DNA from 4 places in the Metabacillus herbersteinensis genome. Region 1 is predicted to be linked to each of the others. Evidence: riboswitches for the same ligand, from Rfam matches in the RefSeq annotation. Region 1 holds a riboswitch; each other region holds the start of a gene.
The links. A riboswitch is a leader RNA that binds a small molecule or an ion and turns the genes downstream of it on or off. The one in region 1 is predicted to bind cobalamin.

Region 1 (4,635 bases):
GCTTCTCTCGCTCGATCTGTTATGTGTTCAAAACTTCCTGGTCCAAAGCCAATCACAAGTAACTTGCCAGCCACCTTATACGCCTCCCTTGACTAATTCAACGAGCATTATGACTCCTAAGCCGATGCTATAGATTCCTGTAATTGACCCAAGAATGATAAAAAGCTGTTTTCGAAACCTAGCCTTTACAAATCCCCATGATAGACAACATGTTATAAAGATCGTTGAGATTAGTAGTCCGATAACAAATAGAAATAGCTGGATCATTGCTGCGGATAAGTTACTCATTCCAACTGCATTTGTAATAACTGCAAGTTGCGTCGGTGTTTCCACACCAATGCCATGAATAATTCCGATAAGAAATGCCCCTATAACCCCAAACGCAAGAGGTGATAGATTGGCTTTTATTCCTTCCCGTTTCGCTTTTGGTGTGAAATTTGCTAGAAACTCATAGACAATCTTGATACGACTTTTATACTCATACTCATTCCTTTGAACGAAAACCGTATATAAGATAAACCCACCTAGTAGAAGAAGTGTTATTCCTACAAAACCTTCCAGAAAAACTTGGGCATTAGTAGGTAGTTTTAAGCCAATGAGAATTGAAATTAGCCCAATGATTAAAACAATTAAACCATGACCTAACGCGTACATTAACCCAAGCGACACTTGCCTTCGCTTTCGTTCTTCACTTCCTACCATGTCAGCAATTGCTGCAACATGGTCACTATCCATTCCATGCCTCATTCCAATAAAAACTGCTAATAACGCGAATGATAAAACTTCCAAATTAACCTTCTCCTTTTAATGGTTTTGATATACCGACTATCGACTCTGAATGATCAGGTGCAATAAATCCTTGTTCTTCATAGTGATAAATAACAGATTCCAGAGCGATTCTTCCTTCTGCTAGATGTTCTTTAACAATCGTACTCCCCGATTCTGGAGTAACCGCCTTATACCAAGTTCCTTCTGGATAAACGATCACGACGCAAGCATCTTTGCATCGACCATTACAGCGGGTTCTCGTCGAATGTACTTGCGCATCCAACTCCAAGTTCGTCACTTCATTTCGAATCGCTTGGGTTACCTCTTCTCCTCCCTTTCTCATACAACTACTTCCGTTACAAATCAAAACATGATGTTTAGTCCCGTTTAAATTCCAAGTTGTCATCTAATCAGCTCCATTATTTTTTTAGACAAATAAAAAATGCACCCCTATTAGATAGAGGTGCAGAAAAAATGACACAATGATACGTATCCCACTTAATCGGCACTTCTTCCTATAGCCCGTAGGATTACGAAGTATTTACGTACAAGGCAGGTCTCCTGACTATGGTTCATCATTTCATTGCGTCTTCCCAAGCAAGTATGCTCAGTGACATTTTGCAATAAAACTCCCCTTAACAGTGGCGGGTACCGTGACGGATTTTCACCGTTCTTCCCTTTTAACACAATAGACATCTATCGTGCACCTTGTCGTAACATTATGTAATTGTATAAATCTACTAAAAAACAAAAATAATTACTAATGACTACATACACATCATATTATTCTCGCATTGGACAATATATGTATGGTCTCCATAAAAAAGCACACAAAAAATCCACTCACCTTTTGAGATGAGCGGATGAAACGACGAACATAAAAAGGAAAATTAATAAAAATTAACCTATTGTGCCATCGTTTCACTTTCTCAATCCCCGAAGAAGTTGAAACTTATAAATTAAGACAGGTCTCCTGACTTGTGCATCTTCCTACTATGAGACCTTCCCATATAAGTACCTATATCAGTACTCTTATACAGTGGTTATCTCAGGTTCGTCCACACTTACAGTTGCGGGGGCAGTTCTGGATTTTCACCAGATTCCCTATTAAGCCTTCTTGGCATCTTAATCTATTTGTTTTATAAATTGGAATATTTATTTCACAAACTAAATCTATTAACATCTTATAGGAACAATTATGACAATGCAAGGAATGGGAGGAAATTGTTTGAAATCTTAGTTTTGTTTAAGTCTATAATTATTTTGACTCAAGAATAGTACTTTATTCTCCCCATTTGTCACTAAATATCAATTTCTTTAAGTTCTGTCTTTTTTCCCACTTTTCTGTTTCTAGAATAGGTGCTTTCGGATATACGTCTGTATATCCAATTGAGATTAATGCAACTGGATCGATATGAAAAGGTATTTTTAAAATGTCACGGATGTCTGACTTTTTATAGAAGCTGACCCATCCCATCGCTAATCCTTCAGCACAAGCTGCTAACCACATATTCTGAATTGCACAGGCAGTAGACATAATATCGGTTTCTGGAATTGAATTCCGTCCAAGTACATGTGATCCTCCTCTTGAAGAATCACATGTTACACAAATTGTTAACGGAGCTTCTTTAATACCTTCAACTTTTAGGTTGAGAAATTTTGTTGCTCGGTCATCTTCTTCATAATGAATTGCCAATGCTCTTCGTTCTTTATCTGCTGCCCAAGCCAAACGTTTTTTTGTGTCAATAGACTCAACTAAAATAAAATTCCACGGCTGCATAAACCCAACTGATGGTGCATAATGTGCCGCTTCTAATATTCTATCTACAGCTTCTTTTGGTACTTTGTTAGGTGAAAATGTTCGGACATCTCTTCTAGTGAAAATGACTTTATAAATTGCTTCTCTTTCTTCATTAGTAAACATATGGAAAAACACCTCACTCATTTTTAACTTGTAAGCATCTAGCGTTTTAAAAAATTAAATTCATTTTCTAATTCTTATTGGATATTCCGGCTTGTGTAAAAGTGGCCATTTCTCTTAACATGAGGGTTGCTGAATGTAGAATAGGAAAAGCCATAGCTGCTCCACTTCCTTCTCCTAATCTCATTCCTAAATCAAGTAGTGGTTTTTTTCCTAACAACTCAATAGCTATATCATGACCAGGCTCTACTGAACGGTGTCCTATAAAAATATACTCGGTGACTTGACTTGAAATCATTTTCGCCACTAATGCGGCTGTTGTAGAGATAAAGCCATCAACAAGGATTGGGATTCTGTTGCTAGCCCCTGCGAGCATTGCACCAACCATTCCCGCAATTTCTAGCCCACCGACTTTTGATAGAATATCGATCGGGTCATTTGGATTAGGCTTTCTCTCTTTAAGAGCTTTTCTAATAACTTTTTGTTTATGGATTATTCTTTCAGCTGTAATTCCTGTACCACTCCCAACTAGACTTTCTAGGTTCTGTCTGCTGATCGCTGCTAAAATTGCACTACTTGATGTTGTATTTCCAATTCCCATTTCTCCAAGAATTAGACATTTAACGCCCATATTAATCATTTGTTGTCCTTGTTCATAGCCTATTTCAACTGCATTAATCGCTTCAATAATCGACATCGCATCTTCTTGGTAAAAGTTTGCAGTTCCATACCGAATTTTCTTACTAATTAACTCTTCTTCCTCAATATCAACAGAAACACCTATGTCTATAATTCTTAAATGAGCATCAATAGACTTACTGAACACATTAATCGCGGCTCCTCCATTTAAAAAGTTTCGAACCATCTGTTCTGTCACTTCTTTAGGGAATGCGGATATTCCTTCAGCAGTCACACCATGATCAGCTGCGAATACAATCACACCTGGTCGTGTAATCTGTGGAAATGGATTGCTAGTCATTTTTGCTAGTTCAATCACGATTTCTTCCAATCTGCCAAGGCTCCCTAGAGGTTTCGTTAATGAATCTACATACTCTCTAACAGTTTTACCCATTTCATCATCAAGCGGAGGAATAGTTATATTTGGTAATCTTTTTTCCATAGTTTCTTAGTCCTTTCTTATCTCTACATGTATTATGTGGTACTTTTCAATCCATTTTGTCAATTTAACACACTTTTCAGTAAATAAAAAGCAACTGAAAAATGAATTCAGCTGCCACAATTATTTATAACAATTTATCGTCGACCTTATTTAACCATTCCTCAATTTCTCCTACAACCGATTCAACACATCCGTCTTCAAAAGGAGACTTTAGGTTCGCAACTTTCACGAGCTCTAGGAAAGATTTGCTTCCACCTTGTTTACAAAGTGTTAAATAATCCTTCCATGCATCCTCACGGTTTTCATGGAGTCTTTTCCAAAATTGCAAAGCACAAATCTGTGCTAATGTGTAATCAATGTAATAAAATGGCGAGTTGTAAATATGGCCTTGTCGTTGCCAATAGCCACCACTCTCTAGGTATTCATTGCCCTCATAATCACGGTGTGGCAAGTATTTTTTCTCAATTTCACGCCATTCTGATTTACGTTCTTCAGGAGTTGCCTCAGGGTTTTCATAGACGAAATGTTGGAATTCATCGACTGCAACACCGTATGGAAGGAATAAAAGTGCACTACTTAAATGACTAAATTTGTACTTCTCTGTGTCTTCTTTAAAGAAGTTTTCCATCCATGACCATGTGAAGAACTCCATACTCATGGAATGAATTTCACAAGCTTCCATTGTAGGGAAACCATATTCAGATACTGCGAAATGTCTGCTTTGATACACTTGAAATGCATGTCCTGCTTCATGTGTTAAAACATCGATATCACCAGACGTACCATTGAAGTTTGCGAAGATATAAGGAGATTGATAGTCAGGAAT
Region 2 (4,635 bases), on a different contig from region 1:
GGTTCATCCAATAATAGTATCTTTGCTTCTTGTGCAAGAGCTCTCGCCAAGTAGACAAGTTGCCGTTCACCACCACTTAATTCATCTACGTTCCGGTCCTTTAAATGCTGAATATTTGTTAAAGTAATCGCTTCGTTTACTTTTTCTTCGTCCAATTTTGACCACGATGGAAACAACGAGCTTTGATGAGAATACCGTCCAAGCTTGATTGCATCATAGACAGTAAACGAAAAGGGAGCATCATTTAGTTGAGGAAGAACAGCCATTTGTTTGGCAAGTTCTTTCGTTTTGTATTTTTGCAATTCCATTCCATCAATGAAGACTTCACCTGTTTGGATCGCTACCATTCCTGCGATATTTTTAAGCAACGTCGTTTTTCCACTTCCATTTGGACCTAGAATTCCAAACAACTCACCCTTATTAACAATCAAATCGATCGTATTCAAAATGTGCTTGTTACCAATTTTAAATGATAAATTTTTTACTTCTATCACAACTCTCACTACTTTCTATTACTGCGTGTAAAAAAAATAAAAGCAAAAATTGGTGCTCCTATTAACGAGGTTATAACACCTACAGGTAATTCGCTAGGTATTATTATTGTTCTTGCTAGTAAATCAGCTAAAACGAGGAACGAGCCACCATTTATCACTGAAAGAGGTAACAACCTCTCATGTCTTGGACCCCAAATTAGTCGGGTGATATGTGGAATAACTAATCCTATAAATCCAATCGTACCTGAGACTGCTACAGATGCACCCGTTAACAGCGAAGCACCTACTAAAATCATCATTTTTCGCTTATCCACATCAATGCCAAGGTGTTTTGCGGCTTCTTCCCCAAATGAAAAAGCGTTAAGTTCCCTTGTGCAAAAAAAGAGAACAAGTAACCCTGCAGCATAAAATGGCAAAATCATGATGACATAATCCCAGCCTCTCATCGATACACTGCCGAGTAGCCAATTGATAATTTGACGTAGTTCTTCGCCCGAGAGTGCGATGATAAGTGAAATCATTGATCCTAAAAAAGAACTAAAAATAATTCCCGTTAAAATAATCGTATGTACTGATAAATTTTTCTCAACTAGTCGCGTAAACCATAGGACGAGGAAAAGCGTTAAAAATGCAGATAAAACACTAATGAATGGTAAGGTCAGCATCCCTAAATATGGTACTGAAACACCAAAAAAAAGGACGATGACAGCTCCGAGTGAAGCACCTGACGAGACACCTAATGTATAGGGATCTGCAAGAGGATTGCGTAATAATCCTTGAAAGGCCGCACCAGCAACTGCTAGGGAACCTCCAACCATAAAAGCAAGTATTACTCTTGGGAATCGAATGGACATAATAATATTAACGGCTGTGTTATCCACAGATGTGCTTGAAACCCAACCTAATTCCTGTAGGAAAACTTGAATAATAGTAGAAAAGGGAATCGTTAGTGTACCTAACGATATCCCTGCTAAAATTGATAGTATTCCAATTAGACTTGAAATAAGTAAAGGGTGAAAAATTCGAAACCTTTTAGTAAACATCAGGGTAAATAGCTTTCGCAAGCTCTTCTACACCTTCAATTAGTCGTGGACCTGGTCTTGTAACCTTATCAGAATGAATGTCATATACTTGCTCTTCTTGGATGGCTGGAACGTCTTTCCACGCGTCACGACCTAGAACTTTCTCTAATGCATTTTCTGTATAGTATCCATAAGTTAAAACGATAATATCTGGATTAAAAAGAACAGCATCTTCTTCTGTAACTTTGGGCCAGCCTTCTAAGTCCGCAGCCACGTTTATCGCACCTACTGCTTGAATCATTTCATCAATAAACGTTCCCTTACCCGCAGTATAAATCTCAGGAGCTCCAGAAATTTCTACCCATACATTTTTCTTATCCTCTTCTGATATAGTAGCTGCCTTTTCTTCAATATTTCCTAATCTCTCTTTCATATTGTTGACAATTTCATCAGCCTTTTCAGTTGTACCTGTTACTTGACCAATGAAATTAATGCTATCATAAGCACCATCAATCGATGTAGCATCTTTTACAACGATGACATTAATACCTGCATCTTGGAGTTGTTTTAAACCTGCTTCTGAGTTATGGGCTCCTGATGCATGCGCTAAAACAACATCTGGTTGTAGTGAGATTATTTTCTCAACATTAAATTCCATACCACCGATTTTTTCAACCTCTGCTACTTCTTCTGGGTAGTTATCAAAATCTGTCACTCCAACAACTGCATCTCCCATACCAAGTGCATATGTAATTTCAGTGTTACTAGGAATTAAAGACACAATACTCTCTGGTTGTTCTTCAATTGTCACTTCATTTCCAAGAGCATCTGTGACGGTGATTGGGAAATCTGCCTCTTTCGTTTCTTCACTTGCTTTTTCACTTGACTCTGAGCCCTCTTTTTCAGTTTGATCTTCACCTGTAGATCCACAAGCTGTTAAAGATACGAGCACTAATAATAAAAGTAATGGAAGAAGATATTTTTTTAATTGGTTCATTTTCTAAACTCCTTTTGATTTGTGTTTATCTTGCTATAAGAATAGGAGCAAAAGAAGAAGATACTTGCGATTCTATCACTTTGACAAGAATTTTTACTGACTTTTCATTAATCCTAACGATGCGCATCGATTTTAGAATAGTAAAAAAGCCCACTCCGTGTTTGGAATGGACTAAAACGACTCAGGTAATAAAATACGAATGCCTGACTCGTTTCAATCTCAACCCCCGAAGATTTGAAACAAAAAGATTGTGAGTTAGGCAGGTCTACTGACTTATGCTTCTTCCTACTTTGAGCCTTCCCATACTAAAAATCCATTTAGATTTTTAATACAGTGGTCATTCTCATTTCGTCCACATTTACAGTTGCGGGGACAGTTCTGGATTTAAACCAGATTCCCTATTAAGATAAAGCAAAAAATGCTTTATTACACCTATCTCGCAAAAAATGAAGTTGTCAACTATACTCATTTTATAAGAAGTTTGTCAATGTTACAAGAAAAAGCTTCTTCCCAAGGCGCTTTCGCTTCCTGAATTTGTTTCTTATGAAACAAGATTGTTCGTCAAATTCTATCAGATTCTAGCTTTTTTCGAGGTATATAAAAGCTAAAGGTTGTTCCTTCGTCGACTTTACTGTGCACGGTAATTGTACCTTTGTGGGCGTCAACGATGTTTTTGGCAATGGCTAACCCGAGTCCAGTACCCGATCTTCCTCGTGTTCTCGCTTTATCAGCTTTATAGAATCGTTCAAATACAAATGGAAGATCATCCTCAGGAATCCCACTGCCAGAGTCTTGTACATTAAACTTCAAGCCTTTTTCGACCGATTGTACATTAAATTTCACCAGACCATTTACACTCGTATGTCTAATTGCATTATCAATCAGATTTGTTAAAACCTGTTCAATCCCATCTGGATCTAAGTTAAATTGCGGTTCCTCAAGATTCATAGAAATTTGCAGTGAAATTTGTTTTTCTTTTGCTAAGCCTTGAAATTTCCTGTTGATTTTTTCCATAAATTCAGGGATCAAAATTTCATCATAGGTTAACGAAATATGTCCTGCCTCCATACGAGCTAAGTCTAGCAAATCATTGACAAGACGTCCCATTCGAAGTGATTCATCATAAATAATTTGCGATATTTCTTTTTTCTCTTCATCCGAACTAGCAATATCATCGATAATTGCTTCACTATACCCTTGGAGCATCGCAATTGGCGTTCTCAACTCATGACTAACATTCGCAATAAAATCTTTGCGGAGCTTATCAAGTCTTCGTTCCTCTGTCATATCTCTTAAGACAGCTACAGCCCCACGAACATAGGACTGATTGTATAATGGACTCATCACAAGTACCCAACTTCTACCTTGCAACATAATTTCAATAATTTGTTCTTTTTCGGTATTAACCACACGCCCAAAAAGCTCTTGTGCGTCTGGTGGTAACTCTTCTCCAATTTCAACTTTCATCCCTTGTTCATAGTACCACGCTTGTAAAAAACGTTCAGCCGGAGGATTTGTAACGAGTATCGTTCCATCAATATTAAGAGTAATAACACCATCTGCCATACTACTTAAAATACTTGTTAAATGTTCTTTTTCCTGACTCAGGGCATTAATATGAAATTTAAGTTGTCTACCCATTTGATTAAAAGCAATACCAAGCTCCCCGATTTCGTCATGAGATAAAATTGGAACTTTCTTGTCAAACTTTCCTCTCGCTAACTCCTGTGCAGCCTCACGCATTTTTCTTAGAGGATAGGTGATTCTTGTTGATAAAAAGAAGGCAAATACGGTTGTAAGAATAATTGCAATTCCTGCTGCTAACAATATGTACTTTGTTGTATGCTTAGTCGTTTCATGGACGGCAAGTAAGGATTGTGAAATATAGACAGCACCGTCTTTATCGTCTGTTATCTGATAAGGAACCCCCACAACAAGGACCTCATCTTCTCCATTCATTTTACGAGTTTCATCTTCAGATATAATGGTTCGTTTACTAACTCTTCTGTTTTCATCTAAGACTACAGACAATTCAGGGTCTTTTCTAATCGCTTCAAGGTCAAAATGTGGTATATTCTCATCCTCAAGTGGAGAGATCCAATAAGTAGAATCATCTTCAACA
Region 3 (4,635 bases), on a different contig from region 1:
CATTACTGCGATCATATTTTTAATGCTTGGGTTTTCAACTCCTATTAATGAAGCATCACTCTTAGTAATGAGTGAAATGGTAGCCGTCATAAATCAGCATGTGGCAGTTAGTATGTGGACACTACTTTCTCCTCTACTCGTCATAGTGTTAGCTGTTCGGAAGTTTCCTGTTATCCCTGCTTTTACAATTGGAATTATTTCTGCTGGGATAACAGGCATACTCGTTCAGGATGCGAGTATAGGACAATTTTTAACAACCTTACAAAACGGCACAACCTTCACCGTTGAGAACGAACAGGTAAGCAATATTTTAAATCGCGGTGGATTACAATCGATGATGTGGTCGATCTCGCTGATTATGATCGCATTTGCTTTAGGTGGACTTTTAGAAAAATTACAGATCATTACAACGTTATTAACTGGGCTTTTTGAACGAATTCAGTCTCGTGGCCAACTGATTCTCTCAACTGTCGCCTCCTCTTTAGGTGTAAATCTCTTAACAGGAGAACAATACTTATCGATCTTAATACCTGGACAAACATTTAAACCATTGTACGAAAAAATGGCGATTGATCGTAAATACTTATCTCGATCCCTCGAAGATTCGGGCACACTTATTAACCCGCTCGTTCCTTGGGGCGTTAGCGGAGCATTTTTCGCTCAAACATTAGGTGTCTCAGTTATCGACTACTTGCCATTCGCCTTTTTTCTATATATCTCTCCTTTATTTACGATTTTGTTTGGATTTAGAGCGAAAGGATAATACAAAAAGAGCCGCGTAAAAATCGTTGAAATGATTTTTATGCGGCTCTTTTTATTAAATTTTCCCTAAGGTGTGATTTTCCGAAACAACTCCTGGAGCCTTTTAGTTACTTCACCAGGCTTCCCTTCACCAATTACATCTTCCTCAATTTTTGTTACAGGAACAATTTCAATCGTTGTTGAAGAAATAAATGCTTCATCAAAAGAAGTTCGCTCATTAATGTAGAGTTCTTTTTCCATAAAAGGTATTCCATTTTCACTACAAAGCTCTATAATTTTCATTCTTGTAATTCCATTCAAAATCAGGTTATTCGCTGGATGTGTATAAACAGTTCCATCCTTCACTGCATAGAAATTTGTTGAAGATCCTTCAGTGATTGTGCCATCACGATGCAGAAGTGCCTCATATGTCCCTTTATCTAAGGCCTCTTGCTTTGCCATAACATTCCACAATAAATTTAAACTCTTTATATCACAGCGAAGCCAGCGCATGTCATCAACAAGGTTCACTTGAACACCATTTTGTTGCTCTTGAGCAGGTTTTTTTCCAGGTAACGGATACGCGATTAATACAGGTGTAACCTTATCGCCCGGAAATGAATGATTTCTTAAACTTACACCTCGAGAAACCTGTACATATACAGCACCATTTTGCACTGAGTTTTCACTCACTAACTCTATAAGTCTCTCTTTTAATACATCAAGACGTAGTGGTAGTTTCATTCTAATTTGATCTGCACTTCTCGCAAGTCTTTCTAAGTGCTCATTTATAGTGAACAGTTGTCCTTCATACACCCGCATCACTTCGTAAACGCCATCGCCAAATTGATAACCCCGGTCTTCTATATCAATTGCCACTTCATCTCTATTCAACAGTTGATCTTGTAATAAAACGCGCATATTCTACTCCCTTTCGAATCGGAATTTTAACAATCTTTTCCCTAGTATGACATGGTTACAGATTTTATTAAAGAGCTAACCCTGAGAACTTTTTAGAATGATCATATTCAATTCTTTTCGACAATCATCACTTTTTAGTTGAAAAGAAACGACTAGTCCTATATGATGTTTATATAAGATACACACTACATATTGAATTAACAATAACGTTAGTAACTATATATAGTATTAACTGTAAGAACAGGTGCCAAGTTGGCATAATAGGGAATCTGGTGAAATTCCAGAGCTGTCCCCGCAACTGTAAGTGTGACGAACTGAGAAAAGCCACTGTACAATACATCAAGATATCGTATGGGAAGGACTCTAAGTAGGATTAAGCACAAGTCAGTAGACCTGCCTGTAACTTGCAAAGTTTCGAATTCTTCGGGGACCTGAGAAGATGAAACGATGGGATAAAATGAAGGTTATTTGGGTTACCTTCTTCATTGTGCTATCGTTTGATCCACTCAATCTACGAGTGGATTTTTTATTTTTGTTAAACAGGAGGATGACAATGACAACACAATTGACCCAGACGTTGATAAAAAATAGTAACGATGGAACTGTAACTCAATTTGATTCTTTAAAATTGCAGCGCTCTCTCGAAAACCTTGGACAAGACTTCCTTGCTCTCCCATTAGAGAACTTCATTGAACGAGTTCTTCTATCCATCTCACAAAGGGAAATGTATTCCTCCGAACAAATAACCAATCTACTAATCTTAGAAGGTTTATCACATATTAGTGAAACAGAACCCGATTGGACGTACTTTTGTGCACAGCTTTTTCTGAAAAAACTTTATGCAGAGTCTGCACACGCTCGTCACTATCCAAAGGAAGAAAAATACGGCCCCTTTTATGAGCTTCTCACAGCTTTGGAATCAAAAGGAATCTATAGCACATTCTTAACAACCTCCTATTCGAAGGATGAAATTGAAGAGCTAGGTGCAATCATCAACCCCGACAACGACAAGCTATTTACATACATTGGACTTCGTACCTTAAGCGACCGTTATTTAGCCCGAGATTTCAACAAGCAAGTGTACGAGCTCCCACAGGAACGGTTTTTAATCATTGCGATGACTTTGCTTGCAAATGAGGAGAGAGAAAAACGCTTATACCTAGTTAAAGAAGCATATTGGGCGATGAGCAATCTATATATGACTGTCGCAACTCCTACTCTCTCCAACGCAGGAAAACCAATCGGACAGCTATCAAGCTGTTTTATCGATACGATCGATGATAGTTTACAAGGAATCTTTGATAGCAACACTGATATTGCGAATTTATCAAAAGCAGGTGGCGGAATTGGCACGTATCTAGGTAAGCTGAGAAGTCGTGGCAGTGATATTAAAGGTTTCAAAGGAGTATCTTCTGGTGTCATTCCTTGGATGAAGCAATTAAACAACACAGCTGTAAGTGTTGATCAGCTTGGGCAACGAAAAGGAGCAATCGCGGTTTATCTTGATGTTTGGCACAAAGATATCTTTTCCTTTTTAGATGCAAAATTGAACAATGGTGATGAACGTCTAAGGACCCATGATTTGTTTACAGGCGTTTGTATTCCTGATTTATTTATGGAACAGGTCGAAAAGCGTGGTGAATGGCATTTATTTGATCCCCATGAAGTTCGTCGAGTAATGGGATACAGCTTAGAAGACTATTTCGATGAGGAAAAAGGCAATGGAAGCTTTAGAGAAAAATACTGGGATTGTGTGAACACCCCTACTCTTTCAAGAGAAACTATTCCGGCCATTGATATCATGAAGCGGATTATGATTAGTCAACTTGAGGCAGGCACACCTTATATGTTTTACCGCGATGAAGTAAATCGAAAAAATACAAATTCTCATGTTGGAGTGATCTACTGTAGCAACCTTTGTACCGAAATTACTCAAAATCAAAGCCCAACGATTCAGGACGAGCAGTACACAGAAGACGGGAAAATTATCACAGTGAAAACACCTGGTGATTTTGTTGTTTGCAATCTCTCATCTATTAATCTCGCCAAAGCTGTAACCGATTCCGTTCTAAAGAGATTAATTCCTATTCAAGTTCGGATGTTAGACAATGTCATTGATCTCAATAACATCCCAGTTTTACAAGCAAAACTAACCAATCAGAAATACCGTTCGATTGGGTTGGGAACCTTCGGATGGCATCACCTTCTAGCATTAAGGCAACTAAAATGGGAAAGTGATGAAGCAGTCGCTTATGCGGACAAGCTTTATGAGGAAATCTCTTATTATACGATCCAAGCTAGCATGGAATTAGCAAAAGAAAAGGGTGCTTACTCTGTTTTTCATGGTTCAGATTGGGAAAATGGTTCCTATTTTACAAAGAGAAATTACAAAACAGCAGGGAGTAGCCTCCCATGGGATGAACTTCGCGATAAAGTAAAAACGTTTGGCGTTCGCAACGGCTACTTGATGGCTGTTGCACCAAATGCTTCTACTTCAATTATCGCAGGAAGCACAGCAAGCATCGACCCTATATTTCAAAAAGTGTACTCCGAAGAAAAAAAGGATTACAAAATTCCAGTCACAGCGCCTGACTTAAACGCAGAAACAACATGGTATTATAAATCAGCTTATTTTATCGACCAACACTGGAGTATCAAACAAAATGCAGCAAGACAACGTCATATTGATCAATCTATTTCCTTTAACTTTTATGTTCAAAATACGATTAAAGCAGTAGAGCTCCTAGACCTGCACCTTGCCGCCTGGAAAGCAGACTTAAAAACGACATATTACGTCCGTTCTACTTCCAGTGCGATTGAAGAATGCGAATCCTGTGCTAGTTGATCAAAAGGGAGGTAACACAATGACAAAAACGGCGTTAACAAAACGCGTTCTCATGGATCCAACCGCTCCAAATCGTTCGACAAGGATCATTAACGGAAAAAGTTCAAATATTCTTAACTGGGATGATA
Region 4 (4,635 bases), on a different contig from region 1:
TTTCCGTAATGCGATCATGCCTGATATAAATACATTTAAAGAACTGCCTGAATGGATTCGAGAAAATCGCAAACAATTCGAGGGCAAAAAGATCCTTACGTACTGTACAGGAGGAGTCCGCTGTGAAAAATTCTCAGGTTGGTTACGCAAAGAGGGATTTGAGGATGTAGCACAATTACATGGTGGCATCGTCACATATGGCAAGGACCCAGAAGTGCAAGGTAAACTATGGGATGGACAATGCTACGTGTTTGATGAAAGAATTAGCGTACCTGTTAATGGAGTAGAACCAACAGTTGTAGGCAGAGATTACTTTACAAATGAACCATGTGAGCGCTATGTTAACTGTGCAAACCCAGAATGCAATAAAAAAATTCTTTGTTCAGAAGAAAATGAACATAAATATTTACGTGCATGTAGTCATGAATGTAGAGTTAATTCAAGAAATAGATATATAAGCGAGCATGGTCTGACTGAAGAGTCTGTACAAGAACGTCTAGAAGCATTGGTCTAGTTTAATTTAAATGTGAGGAACCCCTTCTTATTTTGAAGGGGTTCACTTCAGAGGTGCAAACAAACAATTCTCAGGGAGAAAACACACTGTATTTCATAAGAAATCACAGTGTGTTTTTTGTTGTCATATCAAGGTTAGATGTTGTTTCTTGTCTTATTCTCTCCGAATTCGAAAGGTAAATTCTAAAGGTAGAAATAATTATTGGAGTGTGTGTGATTTATAGTGTGAATATTTATTGAAGTTTTATAGTGAACCAAGAAAAATGTCCTTTATAAAGCTTATGAAGGACAAAACTCTGTAGGAAAGCAGAGGAAATGTCCTTCATAAAGCTTATGAAGGATAAAGCTCCGTAGGAAAGCAGGGAAAATGTCCTTCATAGAGCTGATGGAGGACAAAACCCCGTAGGATAGAAAGCGAAATGTCCTTTGCAACGACTTGGAAAAAAACATATATGAATTTTCCCACGAATTAAGAGGTTAAAAACTTGTGAATGAGCCATTGAATTCGACTTGTTATTTAAATTTCTGCACCCCACAAGTGAACCCGTTACTTATTTTGAAAGGTTTTTTTGACAGGATGTGTTTGGCATGCTAATATGGCTATTAAATTCAAAATATTATAAAACATTAAAACTCTTAATCAAGAGAAGTGGAGGCAGCGTCCAACGCTTATCTTTAAAAAATTTAATATAAAACGCAATTAGGTGCTGTGTGAAAGATTTATACAGCTTAAAAGGGAAGTCGGTGAAATTCCGGCACGGTCCCGCCACTGTAATGGGGAGCAACTTATCAATCAACCACTGTTTCATATTGAAATGGGAAGGGATAAGAAGCGAAGATCCTAAGTCAGGAGACCTGCCTGTTGTATGTACTTTTGCTCTACGGGGATATAGGGGAGGGGTGAGGAATACGTGTTGAGGAAACCAGTAGGTCTCAACTCTAGTTAGCTATGCGTATGAATCTCTCTTTTCTATTTGAAAAGGGAGATTTTTTAGTTTAACTTCCATCAGTGACCTTCTGATGGTTAGTTAACCTTATCAGGTTCTTAGTGTCAGTTTCGACCAAAGGGAGTTACTGCCACTTAGGAACGTGGCTAGTTGAAGACGAAAACTATCGAAGGAGTGATAAATAAGATGAGTAAAGTAAAAAGCTCGAATTTAGGTTATCCAAGAATTGGTGAACAACGCGAATGGAAAAAGGCACTTGAACAGTTTTGGGCAGGAAAACTTGAAGAAAAATCATTCTTAAAAGAAATTGAAGGAATTCGTCTACATCATCTTCAGAAGCAAATTGATCAAGGAATAGACTTAATTCCGGTTGGAGATTTTAGCTTGTATGATCATGTACTTGATACAGCTGTTATGTTCGGTCTAGTTCCGAAGCGCTTTGAGTACGATGGAGGTAAAGTATCACTTGAAACATATTTTGATATTGCACGTGGTACGAATGGTGCGGTTGCATCCCAAATGACAAAATGGTTTAACACAAACTATCACTATATTGTTCCAGAACTGGATGAAGTAGAACCAACTCTTGTTGAAAACCGTCCACTTCAATTTTATAAAGAGGCGAAACACAAACTTGATATCGAAGGTAAGCCTGTTATCTTAGGACCTATAACATTTATAAAGCTGTCAAAAGGATATAAAGACAGTGACTTTAAAACAATTGTTAATCAATTTGTGCCGCTTTATGCTGACATATTACGTGAATTGCAAAAAGAAGGCGTAGAGTGGGTGCAAATCGATGAACCTATTTTATCGACAACACTTTTAAAAGAAGAGGTTGCTTTATTTAACGAAGTCTATCAAACATTGCGTGAAGCAGCACCAGAAGTGAAAATTATTTTGCAAACCTATTTTGAGAGCATTGAAAAATACGAAGATATCGTTTCACTCCCTGTTCAAGGAATTGGCCTAGATTTTGTACATGATCATGGGGAAAATCTTGCAGCTTTGAAAAAATATGGTTTCCCAAAAGATAAAGTGCTTGCTGCTGGAGTAATTGACGGACGGAACATATGGTGTGCGAATCTTGATGAAAAGTCCTCACTTCTTGCAGAGATTTCGGAGGTTGTTTCAAAGGATCGTCTCCTTGTACAGCCTTCATCAAGCTTACTACATGTACCAGTGACAGTTAAAAGCGAAAATACACTCGATGCAGTTATAAAAGATGCACTATCATTTGCAGATGAAAAATTATCTGAAATTGTAGTGCTTACAAAAGGATTAAACGCTGGGAAGGGAACAATACATAAGGAGATCACAGCGAGTATAAAAGCAATTGAGGAGTTAAATGAATCATCCTTTCGAAACAATAGACAAGTCCAAGAAGCCATTGAGAATTTGCATTCGTATAAAGCTGAACGTGAAGCACCATTTAAAATCCGTCAAGGTTTTCAAGAAAAGGCTTTTCAATTACCACTTCTTCCAACTACATCAATTGGAAGCTTCCCGCAAACACAAGAAGTAAGAAAACAGCGTTTAAAGTGGCGAAAAGGAGAGCTAACTGGTGAAGAGTATGGAACATATATAAAAGCTGAAATTAATAAATGGATAGAAATTCAAGAAGAACTTGGTCTAGATGTGTTTGTACATGGAGAATTTGAACGTACAGACATGGTTGAATATTTTGGTGAAAAATTAGATGGCTTTCAATTCACTAAATTCGGTTGGGTACAGTCATATGGTTCTCGATGTGTGAAGCCACCGCTTATATACGGTGACGTGAACTATTTAAAACCAATGACAGTCAAAGAAACCGTATATGCTCAAACGTTAACAGACAAACCTGTAAAAGGAATGTTGACAGGTCCCATTACAATTTTAAATTGGTCGTTTGTTCGCGATGATGTTTCACGCTACGTTGTTGCAAACCAAATTGCGCTAGCACTTCGAAAAGAAGTTGAAACACTTGAGGAGAATGGAATTCATATGATTCAAGTCGATGAACCAGCACTTCGTGAAGGGTTGCCATTAAAACGGGAAAAATGGGAAAGCTATCTTGACGCTGCAGTCTACGCATTTAAACTTGCAACAACATCTGTGCAAAACGGTACACAAATTCATACCCATATGTGTTATTCGGATTTTGCGGATATTATCGATGCGATTAAAGCGCTCGATGCTGATGTTATTTCGATCGAAACGTCAAGAAGTCATGGTGAATTAATTCATGCCTTTGAAGAAAATACGTATAACAAAGGCATCGGTCTTGGTGTATACGACATTCATAGTCCACGGATACCAAAGCTTGAAGAGATGACAAGAAACATAGATCGTGCTCTTCAAGTGCTTGATCCAAAGCTATTCTGGATTAATCCTGATTGCGGGTTAAAAACACGTGGTATTGATGAGACCGTCGAAGCACTTAGAGTGATGGTTAAAGCGGCAGAACAAACGAGAGAAAAGCTGCTCGTGGGAAAGGAACATTAAAGATACCAATCACGGAAGGAGTAAAATGAAATGGAACAAGCATATTCAGTAGAACGTTCGAGAACTATACAGACAAAACTTGTCCTTCCGCCTGATACGAATCAGTTAAAAACAATTTTAGGTGGGAAGGTTCTATCCCATATCGATGAAATCGCTGCCTTGGCAGCTATGAAGCACTGCAATAATGTGGTTGTCACAGCATCAATTGATTCTGTAGACTTCTTATCGTCTGCCACTGTTGGAGATGCTCTAAGTTTAGAAGCTAGTGTTACATCAACAGGAAGAACCCCCATGGAAGTATTTGTAAAAGTTTACTCTACTGACTTATTATTGGATAAGAAAACTTTAACTACGGAAGCTTTTCTTACAATGGTAGCTGTTGATCAAAACGGAAAACCGATTTCAGTTCCAAAAATAATACCCCATTCAAATGAAGAAAAAAGACTTTTTGAAACGGCACCTGCTCGTAAGGAGCATAGAAAAAATAGAGCAATGATTCGGTAGTATAAGTTCATTATTAATAGGCCAAATCCTTATGTTTCAAGGATTTGGCTTTTATATTACATCTATTTAATGAAATGTAAAATTAAAACTCACTTATTGACAACAAATAGAGTATATGATATTAAAATAATAGATTGGCACTTGAACAGCTAGAGTGCTAAACTTATACTTATCGGTCTTGCGA

Region 2: another riboswitch for cobalamin. It lies ahead of ACFFIX_RS08800 (ABC transporter substrate-binding protein); the one in region 1 lies ahead of ACFFIX_RS03690 ((2Fe-2S) ferredoxin domain-containing protein).
Region 3: another riboswitch for cobalamin. It lies ahead of ACFFIX_RS11835 (ribonucleoside-diphosphate reductase subunit alpha); the one in region 1 lies ahead of ACFFIX_RS03690 ((2Fe-2S) ferredoxin domain-containing protein).
Region 4: another riboswitch for cobalamin. It lies ahead of metE (5-methyltetrahydropteroyltriglutamate--homocysteine S-methyltransferase); the one in region 1 lies ahead of ACFFIX_RS03690 ((2Fe-2S) ferredoxin domain-containing protein).

The regions. Positions count from the first base shown of each region.
Region 1 covers NZ_JBHLVO010000002.1:138,315-142,949, reverse strand. Annotated here, with positions in the region: gene cobJ (precorrin-3B C(17)-methyltransferase) at 1-74, opposite strand, end outside; gene ACFFIX_RS03695 (High-affinity nickel-transporter) at 76-789, opposite strand; gene ACFFIX_RS03690 ((2Fe-2S) ferredoxin domain-containing protein) at 791-1,174, opposite strand; cobalamin riboswitch at 1,303-1,493, opposite strand; cobalamin riboswitch at 1,715-1,911, opposite strand; gene bluB (5,6-dimethylbenzimidazole synthase) at 2,051-2,692, opposite strand; gene cobT (nicotinate-nucleotide--dimethylbenzimidazole phosphoribosyltransferase) at 2,760-3,809, opposite strand; gene ACFFIX_RS03675 (M3 family oligoendopeptidase) at 3,934-4,635, opposite strand, start outside.
Region 2 covers NZ_JBHLVO010000005.1:84,553-89,187, reverse strand. Annotated here, with positions in the region: gene ACFFIX_RS08810 (adenosylcobinamide amidohydrolase) at 1-494, opposite strand, end outside; gene ACFFIX_RS08805 (FecCD family ABC transporter permease) at 503-1,558, opposite strand; gene ACFFIX_RS08800 (ABC transporter substrate-binding protein) at 1,527-2,513, opposite strand; cobalamin riboswitch at 2,755-2,964, opposite strand; gene ACFFIX_RS08795 (ATP-binding protein) at 3,075-4,635, opposite strand, start outside.
Region 3 covers NZ_JBHLVO010000008.1:92,469-97,103, forward strand. Annotated here, with positions in the region: gene nhaC (Na+/H+ antiporter NhaC) at 1-763, shown strand, start outside; gene dat (D-amino-acid transaminase) at 829-1,662, opposite strand; cobalamin riboswitch at 1,889-2,077, shown strand; gene ACFFIX_RS11835 (ribonucleoside-diphosphate reductase subunit alpha) at 2,120-4,507, shown strand; gene ACFFIX_RS11840 (ribonucleotide-diphosphate reductase subunit beta) at 4,527-4,635, shown strand, end outside.
Region 4 covers NZ_JBHLVO010000015.1:73,972-78,606, forward strand. Annotated here, with positions in the region: gene trhO (oxygen-dependent tRNA uridine(34) hydroxylase TrhO) at 1-514, shown strand, start outside; cobalamin riboswitch at 1,198-1,390, shown strand; gene metE (5-methyltetrahydropteroyltriglutamate--homocysteine S-methyltransferase) at 1,647-3,947, shown strand; gene ACFFIX_RS16560 (acyl-CoA thioesterase) at 3,978-4,451, shown strand.